Regions from separate parts of the Roseateles sp. genome, predicted to be linked through region 1. Evidence: riboswitches for the same ligand, from Rfam matches in the RefSeq annotation. Region 1 holds a riboswitch; the other holds the start of a gene.
What was found. Region 1 has a riboswitch for cobalamin ahead of ACQY39_RS20450 (energy-coupling factor ABC transporter permease). Riboswitches for the same ligand answer to the same signal wherever they lie in the genome.
Positions count from the first base shown of each region.

Region 2: linked by a shared signal. The riboswitch ahead of ACQY39_RS07980 (TonB-dependent receptor domain-containing protein) and the one ahead of ACQY39_RS20450 (energy-coupling factor ABC transporter permease) in region 1 are both predicted to bind cobalamin.

Region 1 covers NZ_OZ253537.1:4,748,106-4,755,261, reverse strand. The annotation lists gene ACQY39_RS20460 (homoserine kinase) at 1-958, opposite strand, end outside; gene ACQY39_RS20455 (hypothetical protein) at 1,035-1,409, opposite strand; cobalamin riboswitch at 1,536-1,792, shown strand; gene ACQY39_RS20450 (energy-coupling factor ABC transporter permease) at 2,214-2,867, shown strand; gene cobM (precorrin-4 C(11)-methyltransferase) at 2,864-3,679, shown strand; gene ACQY39_RS20440 (sirohydrochlorin chelatase) at 3,692-4,708, shown strand; gene ACQY39_RS20435 (precorrin-8X methylmutase) at 4,705-5,424, shown strand; gene ACQY39_RS20430 (cobalt-precorrin-5B (C(1))-methyltransferase) at 5,421-6,536, shown strand; gene cbiE (precorrin-6y C5,15-methyltransferase (decarboxylating) subunit CbiE) at 6,557-7,156, shown strand, end outside.
Region 2 covers NZ_OZ253537.1:1,844,789-1,851,944, forward strand. The annotation lists gene ACQY39_RS07965 (FecCD family ABC transporter permease) at 1-211, opposite strand, end outside; gene ACQY39_RS07970 (ABC transporter substrate-binding protein) at 208-1,092, opposite strand; gene cobU (bifunctional adenosylcobinamide kinase/adenosylcobinamide-phosphate guanylyltransferase) at 1,089-1,667, opposite strand; gene ACQY39_RS07980 (TonB-dependent receptor domain-containing protein) at 1,690-3,675, opposite strand; cobalamin riboswitch at 3,775-4,035, opposite strand; gene ACQY39_RS07985 (hypothetical protein) at 4,030-4,539, opposite strand; gene pth (aminoacyl-tRNA hydrolase) at 4,542-5,222, opposite strand; gene ACQY39_RS07995 (50S ribosomal protein L25/general stress protein Ctc) at 5,391-6,011, opposite strand; gene ACQY39_RS08000 (ribose-phosphate pyrophosphokinase) at 6,156-7,118, opposite strand.

The DNA.
Region 1 (7,156 bases):
GCAGCACGCGCTCGAAATGGGCTGGGTCGTGGGGCTTGAGCATGCTGGCTTGGCGCGGCAGGTACACATCCCAGAGCCGCGAGATCCAGAAGCGCAGAGCCGCGGCACGCAGCAGGCCCGGCAGCAGGCGGTGTTCGGTGCCGCTCAAGGGGCGCACGGTTTCATAGGCTTGCACAAAGGCCTGGGCGCGGGCTTCGTCGAGGCGGCCGCTGGCCAGGTCGATGCACCAGTCGTTCAGGCACACGGCCAGGTCGAAGAGCCAGGTGTCAACGCCGGCGAAGTAGAAATCGAAGAAGCCGCTCAAGCGCTCGCGCCCGGGCAGGGTCTGGACACCGGCCTCCTGCGGCACCGGCTCGAACATCACGTTGTCGCGGAACAGATCGGCGTGGATGGGGCCGCGCGGCAAGTCCGCATAGCCGGCCGAGGCGGCCAGCTGCTGCTGGTAGGCCAGCTCGCTGCTGAGCAGCTCTGCTTGTTCCGGCGCCAGAAAGGGCAGGATCACGGGCACGGTCTCATTCCACCAGGCCAGGCCGCGCAGATTGGCTTGCTGCAGGGGGAAATCCTGGCCGGCCAGATGCATGCGGGCCAGCTCGGCGCCGACTTGCTGGCAGTGGTGCAGGTCGGGCGCCAGCTGGTGGCCGCCGCGCAGCTTGTTGACCACGGCGGCCGGCTTGCCTTGCAGCTCGAAGAGGATGGTGCCGCTGGCATCGGCCTGCGGGTCCGGCACGGCCAGGCCGCGCGTGGCCAGGTGTTTCATCAGCTGCAGGTAGAAGGGCAGCTGCTCGAAGCTCAGGCGCTCGAACAGGGTCAGCACAAACTCGCCGCGCTCGGTGCTCAGGAAATAGTTGGTGTTCTCGATGCCGGCGCCGATGCCGCGCAAGCCCAGCACCGCACCCAGGTTCAGGCGCTTGCTCAGGGCTTGAGCCTGATCCAGCGTCACTTCAGTAAATACAGCCATGTCAGCACTGCCGGAGCAGGAAGGGTGAAGCCGCAGCGCCGGGCCGGTGCCTCGGAGGCCGGCCGGCGCGCAGTCTTCAGAAGTTGAAGAGGTTCCAGACGCGTTTGCCGCCGCCGCCGCGGGTCGAGCCCGGGCCGGCCGACAGGTCGCGGCCGCCATCGACCATGAGGATTTCGTAGCCGGGCAAATTGCTGTTCTTGGGCTGGACCGTGACCTTCTGGGTCTGGCCTCGCACCCGCGTCTCTTCGATACGGGTGCTGTCGTCCTCGATCACAGCAACGCTCACACGGGCGTCGGCCGCGCCTGCCGCGGCAGTTGTCGGGGCACTTGCCAGGGCGGATTCGGGCGCCTGGGTAGGCTTCGCCGGCGCCGGATCGGCGGCTTGGGCCACGGCACTCAGCAGGGCCAGGACGGCCGGCAGTGATCGAAACCAAAAGGTCGAGGAGTTCATGTTTGCATTCTAGGGCCGGGGGCCCGGCGCCGCTGTCGGCAGGGTCGCTGCCCAGGCCGCGCGGTCGCGGTTGTCTTTGCCTAACCCGCAGTTCGCACAGTGCTTGTTCGGGCGCGCGGTTTTGCGCTAGGATGCGGCCCTGTTGGTGCTCGTGGGACTCCCAAAAGTCCTGCAGTTAAACGGGAATCAGTAGATGCAAGCCGTCCATTCGGACCTTGCCTGACTGAGCTGCCCCCGCAACGGTGCGTGAACGAAGCGGCCTGGCCTAGCGCCAAGCCGGCCTCAGGGTTCATCTCAAGCCACTGGATGTTGTTGTTTGCATCTGGGAAGGCGATGGACTCGATTTCACCAGCCCGGATACCGGCCAACGAAGCGGTGCGCCGCAGCCCTTGGGCTGCCGCACCATGTGGCGAAAACCTGCGGGGAAGCGGGCGATCGCGCTGTTTCGGTGTCTCTACCCATGGATTCCTCCCCCTCCTAGGCCCTGATCGGGTCTGAGTTTCAGGTCTTCGCTCGCCGTGCCTTGTGGCGCAGCCAGCCGGGATCGGCCTCGTCCTTGGCGCTCGTTCGCCTGCGGATTGCGGCCGGTCGGCTGAAGCTGCCGCATGGCCGCTCGCGCCCCGCGCCTCGCGCCTGTGGGCGCGCCGGCCCTGGCTAAGCCCGCTCCCACCCTGTCTTGAATTTCCCTCGCTGACGCGTGCGTCCGGCCCTGGCCGTGGCTTGCGCGTTGCTTCGCCTTGCGCGGCCGTCCGCCGCGCTGCCTTCTCGTCTCTTCACCCACCTTCATTTGCCGGAGCTGCCGCCATGCACATCGAACCCGGGCTGATCGCCCCCGCCAAGCTGACCCTGGCCGCCGCCGTGGCCGGCCCCTTGCTGCTGGCTTATCTGCCGCCGCTGTTCAAGCAGCCGGCCCTCTTGCTGCGCACCCTGCTGGCGGCGCTGTTCTTTTCGCTGTTCATGCAGGCCTTCCATATGAAGGCCGGGCCGTCCGAGCTGCATTTCCTCGGCGCCATGCCGCTCTACCTGAGCTTCGGCTTTGTGCCGACGCTCTTGGGCCTGGCCCTCGGCCTGCTGCTGCAAGGCCTGGTGTTCGAGCCGCAGGATCTCGTGCATCTGGCGGTCAACTCGCTCTCGCTGATGCTGCCGCTGATGGCCGTGCATTACGGCCTGGCCCAGCGCCTGGTCCACGGCGAGCGGCCCATCACCGTCAAGACCCTGCTGCAACTGGACAGCGCCTACTACGGCGGCGTGATCGCCATGGTGGGCTTCTGGCTGGCCATCGGCCAGGGTGAGACCAGCGTGGTCGAGTGGGCGCGCTTTGCCTTGGCCTACGCGCCGGTCGTGCTGCTGGAGCCCGTGGTGACGCTGGGCACGCTGTGGCTGCTGCGCCCGGCCGGCTTGCTGCGCCGCCAGGCGTTCGCCGCGCTGTGCTTCGCGCCCTCGGCCAGCCGCGCATGAGCGAGGCGCGAGCCGAGCCCGGCACGGTCTGGTTCGTCGGCGCCGGCCCGGGCGACCCGGACCTGATCACGGTCAAGGGCCGCGCTCTGATCGAGCGCGCCGGCGCCATCCTGTTTGCCGGCTCCCTGGTCGACGAGGCGGCCACGCGCTGGGCGCCGCCGGGTTGCGAGATCGCCGACTCGAAAGGCATGACGCTGGACCAGATGTCGGCCTGGCTGATCGAGCGCGCCGCGTGCCACGACACCGTGCTGCGTCTGCAGACCGGCGACCCGGCGCTCTACGGCGCGCTGATGGAGCTGGTTCAGCCGCTCGATGCGGCCGGCGTGCCGCTGCGTGTGGTGCCGGGCGTGTCTTCGGCCATGGCCTCGGCCGCGGCGGCGGTGGAGACCTTCACCCTGCCGGAGCTGACGCAGACGGTGATCTTCACCCGCGTGGCCGGGCGCACGCCCATGCCGGCGGGCGAGGACCTGGCGGCCCTGGCCGCGCACCGCTGCACCTTGTGCATCTTTCTGTCCATCACCTTGCTGGGCCAGCTCACGGCCGAGCTGCGCGCGGCCGGCTGGGCCGAGGACGCGCCCATCCTGGTGGTGCACAAGGCCTCCTGGCCGGGCGAGGAGCAGATCCTGCGCGCCACCCTGGCCGATGTGAAACAGCGCTGCCGCGAGGCCGGCATCGTCAGCCAGTCCATGGTCATCGCCAGCCCGACCCTGGGCTCGCGCCACTGGCCCGAGCTGGCCAAGTCCAAGCTCTACGACCCCAGCTTCACCCACCGCTTCCGCCGCGCCAGCGAGCCGGCCCAGCCCGAACTCTGAGGCGAACTCACCATGTCAATCACCCCGAACGAAACCATCCTGCTGGTCGGCCACGGCTCGCGCGAAGCCGGCGCCAACGACGAGATCGAGGCCTTTGCCCAGCAATGGCGCCAGCGTCAGCCGGGCTGGCGCATCGAGGTCTGCTTCATCGAATTTGCGCCGGTGATGTTGCACAGCGGCCTGCGCCGCGCCGCCGCCGGCGCGCAGCGCGTGCTGGTGCTGCCGCTGATCCTCAATGCCGCGGGGCATGTGAAGATGGACATCCCGCAGGCCATCGACAGCGCGCGTCTGGACTGCCCTGGCACGCAGTTTCTCTATGCCCCGCATCTGAGCGCCTGCGACCCCATCCTCGCCCTGCTCAAGCGCCGCCTGCGCCAGGCCATGATGAGCCTGGACATGCCCGACCCGCGCAACACCGGCGTGGTGCTGCTGGGCCGCGGCGCCTCGGACCGCCAGGCCAATGGCGATGTGGCCAAGATGGCGCGCTGGCTGCTGGAGGAGGGCGACCATGAGCTGGTCGATGTGGCCTTCACCGGCATCACCCATCCGCGTCTGGAGCGGGTGGTGCAGCGGCAAAGCCAGCAGCTGATGACGCAGATCGTCGTCTTGCCTTACTACCTGTTCAGCGGCACCTTGATCAGCCGCATCGAGCGCCAGGTCGAGCATCTGCGCCTGCAGTACCCGCAGCTGCGTTTTGCCCTGGCCGATTATTTCGGGGCCGAGCGCGAGATCTTCGAGCTTCTGGAGCAGCGCGCCGCCGACCTGCGCGCCGGCGCCCCGGCCGCCCTGATGCCTTGCGACGGCTGCAAGTTCCGCGAGATCGCCGTCAGCCTGGGCCATGGCGGCCATCACCATGGGCCGGAGCCGCATGTGCACGATCACGACCATGGGCATGACCATTCGCATGCGCACGACCACGCGCATTCGCATGACCACGCTCATGACCACAGCCACGCGCACGGTCATGAGCACCATCACCACCATCATCACCCCCACGACGACCATGCCCACGGGCATGCGCCGGCATGAGCGTCCACGCCCAGGGCAACACCGTCACCGAGCAGCTGACCGCGGCCGGGCGGGCCATCGAGCATGACTCCTTCGCGGTGATCGACACCGAGGTCGGTCCGCACGGCTACGACGCGCTGCAGTGGCCGGTGGTGCGCCGCATGATCCACGCCAATGCCGACTTCGATTTCAACGGCCTGACGGACTTTCACCCGCAGGCGGTCGAGGCCGGCATCGCCGCCATTCTTGCCACGGGCGGGCGCGCGCCCAGCCGTGTGGTGGCCGATGTAGAGATGATTTGCGTCGGCCTTTCGCGCCCGCGCCTGGCTCACTTCGGCATCCGCACGCACCAATTCATCAGCGATGCCGATGTCATCCAGGCGGCCACCGAGCAGGGCACGACCCGCGCCGTGCAGGCCATGCGCAAGGCCCAGGCCCAAGGCCTGCTGGACGGCGCCATCGTCGGCATCGGCAATGCGCCCACAGCCCTGATCGAGCTGGTGCGCCTGATCCGCGAGCTGGGCGTGCGGCCGGCCCTGGTGGTCGGCATGCCGGTCGGTTTTGTCTCGGCGGCCGAGAGCAAGGACTTGATGGCCGAGCTGCATGAGGTGCCCTGGATCATCATCCGCGGCCGCAAGGGCGGCTCCACCCTGGTGGTGGCGGCCATCCATGCGCTGCTGGGCCTGGCCGAGGCGCGCGAGCGCGAGACCTTGAATCAGGAGCCGCACTCGCCATGATGGACAAGACCGTCAAGCGCGGCACCCGCACCGGCTTCACCACCGGCGCCTGCTCGGCTGCGGCCGCGCGGGCGGCCGTGCTGGGCCTGGTGCACGGTGCCGTGCCCGAGACGGTGGAATGCCTGCTGCCGAACGGGCAGCGCGTCAGCTTCGCGGTGCAGGACGGCCGCTGCGAGGGCGAGGGCCTGGCCCGTGTCGCCCATGCCATGGTCATCAAGGACGCCGGCGACGACCCCGACTGCACCGACAAAGCCCATCTGACGGCCGATGTCAGCCTGCGCCCGGAACTGCAGGGTCAGGTCTTGCTGGCCGGCGGCTTCGGCGTTGGCACGGTGACCATGCCGGGCCTGGGCCTGGCGGTGGGTGGCCCGGCCATCAACCCGGTGCCGCGCCGCAATATCGAGGACAACGTGCGCGAGGTGGGCCAGAGCCTGCTCGATGAGCTGGGCCTGGAGGTCTGCATCTCGGTGCCGCAAGGCCTGGAGATGGCCAAGAAAACGCTCAACGCGCGACTGGGCATCCTCGGCGGCATCTCCATCCTGGGCACCACCGGCATCGTCAAGCCCTACTCGACGGCGGCCTACCGGGCCAGCGTGGTGCAGGGCGTGCAGGTCGCCGGAACCACGGGAGCCGGCATGGTGGCCCTGACCACCGGCGGCCGCACCGAGAAGTTCGTCATGGCCGAATACCCGGAGCTGCCGCAAGCCTGCTTTGTGCAGATGGGCGACTTCCTGCGCTATGCGCTGGACGCGGCGGTCAAGGCTCGCCTGGACCATGTGGTGATCGGCGGCATGGTGGGCAAGCTGACCAAGATCGCCCAGGGCGAGACCATCACCCACGCCGGCCGCGCCGAGGTGGACACCGGCCTGCTGGCCGAGCTCTGCGCCGGCATCGGCGTGCCGGCCGAGGTCTGCGAGGACATCCGCAACGCCGAAACCGCCCGCTATGCCAGCGAGCGCGTCGAGGCCCTGGGCCTGGTGCTGGAGTTCCACCAGGCCCTGGCCGAGCGCGTGGTGCAGACCCTGATGGGCCGCTACCCGGGCAAGTTCCGCCTGACCGTGCTGGTCTGCGATTTCGAGGGCCGCAAGCTGGCCGAGGCGGCCAGCCATTGAAGACCACTCAGATGACAGACATGACGATTTCTGAAACCCACACCCATGCGCCGCGCCCGCCGCAGGGCGAAGACACCCGCTACGAAGGCCAGCGCTTCAGCGGCCGGCGCTGCCAGGTGATCGGCGTGCTGGACGATGGCGCGGCCAGCCTCAGCGCGGCCGCCCTGGCCCAGCTGCGCGCGGCCGACTGCGTGATCGGCGCCGCCCGCACCCTGGCCCTGTTCGAGGCCGAGATCGCGCCCGGCGCGCGCCGGCATGAGATCGGCAGCGCCCTGTCCCAGGTGCCGCTTTGGGTGCGCGAGGCTCAGGCTCAGGGCCAGCACTGCGTGGTGCTGGCCACCGGCGACCCGCTGTGCTTTGGCATCGCCAGCTATCTGGCGGCGCGCCTGTGCATCGACGCGCTGGAGGTGCTGCCGAACCTGAGCACCATCCAGCTGGCCTGCGCCCGCCTGGGCCTGCCCTGGCAGGACCTGAAGTTCTGCTCGGTGCACAGCCGCGATGCCGGCGAATGGCAGCCGGGCGCCGATGCCTCGCATGGGCTGTATGCGCTGTTGCAGACCCTGCGCCAGCAGGAGCGCGTGGCCGTGCTGACCAGCCCGGAAAACAGCGCCGATCGCATC
Region 2 (7,156 bases), 2.9 Mb from region 1:
CCAGCAGGGCGCCGGCCAGCCAGGCGCCGGCCGAGCGAGGCAGGCGGATCTGCCAGAGGATTTGCGCCTGCATGGGGTCGGTGCCCGACCAGTCCAGCGCAAAGCCGGTGCTGCCCACCGCCACGCCCATCAGTAGCGCGAGTCCGCTGGCCAGCAGCAGGCCAGCCAGCAGCGGCCAAGCCGACCAGGCGGTGGGCGCGGCGCGGCTCATGGCTTGGCGTAGTGCTCGCGCAGACATTGCGCCATGAGCTGCGCCGCCTCGCCCATGCGCGGGCCGGGGCGGGCCAGCACATCGCTTTGCTGCGCATCAAAGACACAGACGCGCTTGTCGCGGATGGCGGGGATGCGGTCCCAGCCGGGGCGCTGGAACAGGCCGTCGGCATTGCGCTTGCCGATCATGATCAGCTGCGGGGCCGCGCGCACCACGTACTCGGGGCTGATCTTGGGGAAGGGCCCCATCTCGGGCGTGATGATGTTCTTCAGGCCCAGGCGGGCCATGGTCTCGCCCATGAAGGACACCGGGCCGGCGGCATAGGGCGAACGGTCGACTTCGTAATAGACCAAGCTGCCGCGCGCCTGCGGCGGGATGCTTTGCGCCGCGGCACCGACCAAGGCATCGATCCGGCGCCAGACGGCCTGCGCATCGCGCACCTGCAGCAAGGCGCCGATCTTGTCGAGCACACGCTGCACATCGGCGTAGGACTTGGCCTCCAGCGTCACCACGGTCAGGCCCAGGCTGCGCAGCCGGTCGGTCACGCGCGAGGACGGGGCCAGCAGCACCACATCGGGCCTCAGCGAAACAATGGTCTCGACCTGGGTGTCGTCCAGGCCGCCGAGCTTGGGCAGCTTGTTCACCGCCTCAGGGAAGTTGGAATAGCGGTCCACGCCGACCAGGCGCTCGCAGGCCCCAAGGGCGCAGACGGTCTCGGTCAGCGAGGGCAGCAGGGTGACGATGCGCTGCGGCGGCCGGCTCCACTGGGTGGTGTGGCCGAGGTCGTCCTTGATTTCGATTTTGGCCGGTGCCTGAGCGTGCGCCGGGCCCAGCAGCAGGGCGAACAGGAGGGCGCAGAAAGAAAATAAACGAGGCTTCATGGCAGATCGGTCTCCACGTGCACCGGCCGGGTCCAGGCCTGGCCGGCCACCATCAGGGTCAGGTCTTGACAGCGGCTGGCCACCGCCTGGTTGAGCCGGCCCAGCTCGTCGACAAAGTCGCGCACCTCGCGCCCCAGCGGCGAGATGCCCCAGCCCACCTCGTTGGACACGAAGAGCACCGGCGAGCTCAGCTCGGGCAGGGCGGCCAGCAGCGCGCTGCGCTCGGCCTCCCAGGCGGCGCGGTCGGGCCGGCCGTCCATGGGCATCAGCCAGTTGGTCAGCCACAGGGTCAGGCAGTCCACCAGCAGCAGCCGGCCCGGCGCGCTCTGCGCGCGCAGGGCGCGGGTCAGCGACAGCGGCACCTCCACCGTGGCAATGCCGGCCGGGCGGTCGGCCTGGTGGCGGGCAATGCGCTGGCGCATCTCCTCGTCCCAGGCCTGGGCCGTGGCCAGCACGCAGACCTCATGCGCCGGCGAGGCCTTCAGCCAGCGCTGGGCCAGGCGCTCGGCATGGCGGCTCTTGCCGCTGCGCTGGCCGCCGACGATCAGCTGGTGGTCTGCTGCTGTTGTGCTCATGCCGGACTCGCTGGCGCTGGCTTCAGAGCTCGGAGCTGTAGCGCAGGCTGAACAGCACGGTGCGCGGCGCCTGGGCATAACCCTGGGCCGTCTCGTAGCTCTTGTTCAGCGCGTTGTCGAGATTGATCTGCACGCGCAGCTGCTTGTTGATGCGGTAACCCGCATCCAGATTCAGCAGCGCGTAGCCGCCCATCGGCTTCTTGTTCGCGTGGTCATCGAAGCGCTTGCCATTGGCCTGCACTTGCGCGCCGGCGGTCCACTGGTCCAGGGTCTTTTCCACGCGCAAGGTGCCGTGCGTGCGCGAACGGCGGCCGAGGATCTTGTCGGTGCCCACATCACGCGGATCCTGCCAGTCCAGCGAACCCTGCAGGCGCAGACCGGCGAAGCGGGTCTCGCCCTGCAGGCTGACGCCGCGCAGCGTCACCTTGGCCAGATTGCCGTAGCAGCCGCCGAAGGTGGAGATGCAGTTGGCGGCAAAGCCGCTGTCCCAGGTGATCAGGTCGCGGATGCGGTTGTTGTAGACCGTCAGGCCCAGCTCGCTGTCACCGTTGCTGTAGTTCAGGCCCAGCTCGGAGTTGCGGCCGCGCTCGGGGCTCAGGGCCGCCACGCCGGGCTTGGGGCCGTATTCGCTGAAGATCTGGTACAGCGTCGGCGCGCGGAAGGCGGTGCCGGCGCTGGCCCAGGCACGCCAGCCGCTGGCGAAGCGCCAGCCGGTCGCGACCGTGCCCGTGTTGGTGCCGCCGAAGTCACTGTCATCGTCATGACGGGCGTGAAGCTGGAAGTCCACGCTGCCCAGGCTCAGCAGATAGGCGAGGGCCACCGCGTCCTGATGACGGTCGGCGCGGCCGCCGACGTCTTTGCGCAGGCCGGAGTTCACCAGCTCGTCGCTGCGGCGTTCCAGCAGACCGTTGATCTGGCCGAGGCTCGCGCCCAGCTTGTAGCTGCCGCTCAGGGCGGTCTGGCGCACGCGGGTTTCGGTCAGATAGGTACTGGCCTTGTTGGTCTGCGTTTCATAACGCTCGGTCGACACGCCCTGGCTCAGCTCGGTCTGCAAGTCCGCATTCCACTGCGCGCTCCACAGGGCGCGCGTGATCTGGGTGCGGTGCAGATTGCGGTCGCTGACACCGGCCTTGGGCTTGGCCGAAGCGTCGTAGGCCGCATCGGTGGCCGCGCTGGTGTTGACCAGTTCCACGCGGTGTTGGCGGTTCAGCTGGTAGCCTAGGCGCGCATTCAGGCTGTAGTTGCGCCAGTCGTCGATGTCCGGCGTGTAGGCCGGGTCATTGCTGACCTTGCGGATGTTGAAGCCTTCGGAGTATTCATTGGCGAGGCCGAAGGCGTAGTCGAAGTCGCCCAGCAAGCCGCTGGCATTGAAATCGGCCTTGACCGTGCCCAGCGAGCCGATGGCGGCGCCGATGTCGACCAGGGGCTTGCCCGTGGACTTGCGGGTGAAGACCTGGACCACGCCGGCCACGGCGTCCGAGCCGTAGACGCTGCTGGCCGCGCCGCGCACGATTTCGATGCGCTCGATCATGGACAGGGGGATGGCCTCCCAGGCCGGGCCACCGCTGCCGCCCTGGGTGTCCATGCGCACGCCGTCCACCAGCAGCAAGGTGTGCTGGGTGTTGGCGCCGCGGGTGAACAGGCTGGTGCTGCTGCCGGGGTTGCCGTTGCGCACGATTTCGACGCAGGACTGGCGGCTCAGCAGATCGGCGAGGTTGCCGAAGCCTTGGCGCTCGATGTCGGCGCGCGTCAGCACGGTGACGTCGGCCAGCACCTGGTTGAGGTCGAGCTTGCTGCGCGTGGCCGTGACCACCACCGAGCTCAGCTTGCTGGGGCCCATGGCCGTGGTTTGTGCTTGCACGGGCGCTTGGCTGAGTGCCGCCAGGGCCGTCAGCGCAAATGGCAGGCTGCGCTGCGTGATCGAAGACAAGCGGGAGGTGGATGCGGCAGAAGCGGACAAGGACGCGCGCGCCTGAGTGCGGGCCTGGGGCCGGACAGAAGAGGTCATGTGAACGAGAAACAAGCAAGACTGCCAGGCGCCAGCTCACCCGCTGAGCGCCTGTTGAACGATGTGCTGCGGCACCAGCCCGGTTCGGGCATGGGCACGCGGCGCACCACGTTGTTGGCCGGTATCCGGGCTGGTGAACATGGCCTGCTGTGTCCTTCCCAATGCCTTGAGGCATCAGTGGATTGTTGACAGAGGCTGAGGTGCGAGCGGGCGCCCGGCGGGCGTTGTCGAACTCGTTCACTTACCGTTGCGGGGACAGCTCAGGTTGGGCATGGCTCCGTGGGAGCGCGGCCTTTCTGATTCCCGTTTAACTGCACAGACATGAATGCCTGCACGAGCACCAACGGCGAGATTCTAGCTTGCCGCAGAGGCGGGCTTGGCGGCTTTGCCCGGCTGGCTCACCTTTGGCGCCTTGGGTGTCTTTGGTGGCTTGGGGCCTTTGGGTGGCTTGGGCGGCGTCGGGGCCTGCGCCTGCTTGCTGGGGGCGGCAGCTGTTGCGGGAGGCTGGCCTCGGCCATGGATGGCGATGGCAGGAGCCGCCCGGTGCCGGGCTTCGGCCTCTTGCTGCTGGCGCTGCACTTCGAGCTCGCGAGCTCGCCTTGCATCCCGCTGGGCGAGTTCTTGGGCGGCACGCCGGTCGGCGGCACTGGGCTGGTCGAAGCTGAGGGATTGGGGCGCCTTGTCGGCTGCCTCGGGGCAAGGGGCGTCGCGCAGGTCTCGCCCGTCTGGGCCGCAGCGGTAGATCGTCGTGCTGCGTGTCTGGCTCTGCGCCATGACGGTGCTGCTGAGCGGCAGCGCCAGGACCGCAGCCAGGGCCGCTGCGGTGAGGTGACCGAAGGGGCGGGGCTGCGGGGCGCTGTGCATGATCAGCTCACTTTCAGATCCGTTGGACCGGGTGCGGGAGCATTGCTGGACACGGTGTCAGCATCTGGCTTGCTGACTGGCTTGGGTGGCTTGGGTCGTGGCGGCTTGGCGTGGATCTTGGCCAGTGCCTTGTCCATCTGACCGCTCAGCATCAACTCGACGGCGTCCATGGATTTGGCGATGCAGTCCTGCAACAGCTCGCGCTCCGACAGCGGGGGCTTGCGCAGCACATAGCCGGCCACCTCGCCCTTGTGGCCCGGGTGTCCGATGCCCAGGCGCAGACGCCAGAAATTGGCCGAGCCCAGCTGGGCCTGCATGTCCTTCAAGCCGTTGTGGCCGCCGTTGCCACCGCCTTGCTTGAACTTCATCTCTCCGGGCAGCAGATCGAGCTCGTCGTGAACCGCCAGGATCTGTTCGGGCTCGATCTTGAAGAAGCGCGCCAGCGCGGCCACCGACTTGCCCGAGAGGTTCATATAGGTCATGGGCTGCAGCAGCCAGACCGGGCCGTCGCTGCCGGGCGCGTTGTTCACGCGAGCGCACAGGCCGTGGTAATTGCGCTCGGGCTGCAGGGTGGTGCCCAGCTTGCGCGCCAGCGCATCGGTCCACCAGAAACCGGCGTTATGGCGGGTGTCTTCGTACTCGGCGCCCGGGTTGCCCAGGCCAACAAAGAGTCGGATGCTCATGCGAAAGATTATGGCCTTGTGGCTGTCGGCGCTGGCGCCGGTGGCAGCTCAGGTTTCAAGCATTGGAATGAAACAAAAAAGGCCCCGCAGAGCAGGGCCTTCTTCTTGATGCCGATGCCGCGCGTGAGCGGGGCAAATCGGCAGGGCAGTGCGGGAAGGGGAGAAGAATTACTTCTTCTTCTTCTTCTTGCCGTCGTCGGCCGGAGCGGCAACTGCGGCCACCACGACTTCAACCACGGGCTCCACCGGCGTGGCGACCACGGGGTTCGGCTTGCCGTGCGTCACGACCTTGATACCTGCGGGGATCTTCAGGTCATTGACGTGCACCGAGTGACCCTTGGTCAGGCCGCTCAGGTCCACTTCGATGAAAGCGGGCAGTTGCTGAGCCAGGCAGGTGATCTGCAGCTCGGTGATGATGTGGTTGACCGTGCAGTGGTCGGTCTTCACAGCGGGCGAAGTGTCTTCGCCGATGAAGTGCAGCGGGATCTTCTTGGTGATCTTGGTGGTGCCGTCCACGCGCTGGAAGTCGCAGTGCAGGACTTGCGGCTTGTAGGGGTGCAGTTGGAAGTCGCGCAGCAGAACTTGCGTGACGGCGCCGTTCAGTTCCATCTCGAGGATGGTGCTGTGGAAGGCTTCCTTCTTCAGGGCGTGGAACAGGGCGTTGTGGTCCAGTTCGATGTTGGCAGGAGCGCCAGCGCCGAAAACGATACCAGGAACGCGGCCGGCAATGCGCAGGCGGCGGCTCGCTCCGGTCCCCTGCAGATTGCGCTCAAAAGCGGTGAATTTCATAGTGACTCCAAAAGGGCTGAACACCGCAAGCGGTGTTCATGGTGTTGAGCGCCCGCGACCAGGCTGCTCAGTGAAATGCAGTCCGTACTGCGACTGCATGTGATTCGGGCGCCGCGGCTGAACGCTGCGTCGCCCAAAAATTGCTTAGAAATTGTTGTTCTGCTCGCTAAACAGCGAGGTGACCGACTCACCGTCCGAGATGCGGCGGATGGTTTCGGCGAACAGGAAGGCAACCGACAACTGGCGGATCTTGCCGCAGGCCTTGGCGGCGTCGTTCAGCGGAATGGTGTTGCTGATGACGACTTCGTCCAGGTGCGACTTGGAGATGCGCTCGATGGCCGGACCCGACAGGATGGGGTGGGTGCAGTAGGCGAACACGCTCTTGGCGCCACGGTCCTTCAGCACTTCAGCGGCCTTCACCAGGGTGCCTGCCGTGTCGATCATGTCGTCCATGATCACGCAGTTGCGGCCGTCGATCTCACCGATGACGTGCATCACTTCCGAAACATTGGCGGCCGGACGGCGCTTGTCGATGATGGCCAGGTCGCAACCCAGCTGCTTGGCCAGGGCGCGTGCGCGCACCACACCGCCAACGTCGGGGCTGACCACCACCAGATTGCTGTAGTTGCGGGCCTTCAGGTCCGACAGCAGCACGGGCGAGGCGTAGATGTTGTCGACCGGGATGTCGAAGAAGCCTTGGATCTGGTCGGCGTGCAAGTCCATAGTCAGGACGCGCTCGACACCGACGGTTTCCAGCAAATTGGCCACCACTTTCGCCGAGATCGGCACGCGGGTCGAACGGGGGCGGCGGTCCTGGCGGGCGTAACCGTAGTAGGGGATCACGGCAGTGATGCGGCGAGCGCTGGCGCGCTTCAGGGCATCAACCATGATCAGCAGTTCCATCAGGTTCTCGTTCGTCGGCGCGCAAGTGGGCTGGATGACGAAGACGTCGCGAGCGCGAACGTTTTGCTGGATCTCGACCGTGACTTCACCATCGGAGAAGCGACCGACCACAGCCTTGCCGAGCTCGAGGCCCAGATGTGTGGCGATTTCTTGGGAGAGCACCGGATTGGCGTTACCGGTGAAGAGGACGGTATTGAGCAGCACGGGCCATCCTTTGGGTCAAGGACCCGTGGCCAGCCAGC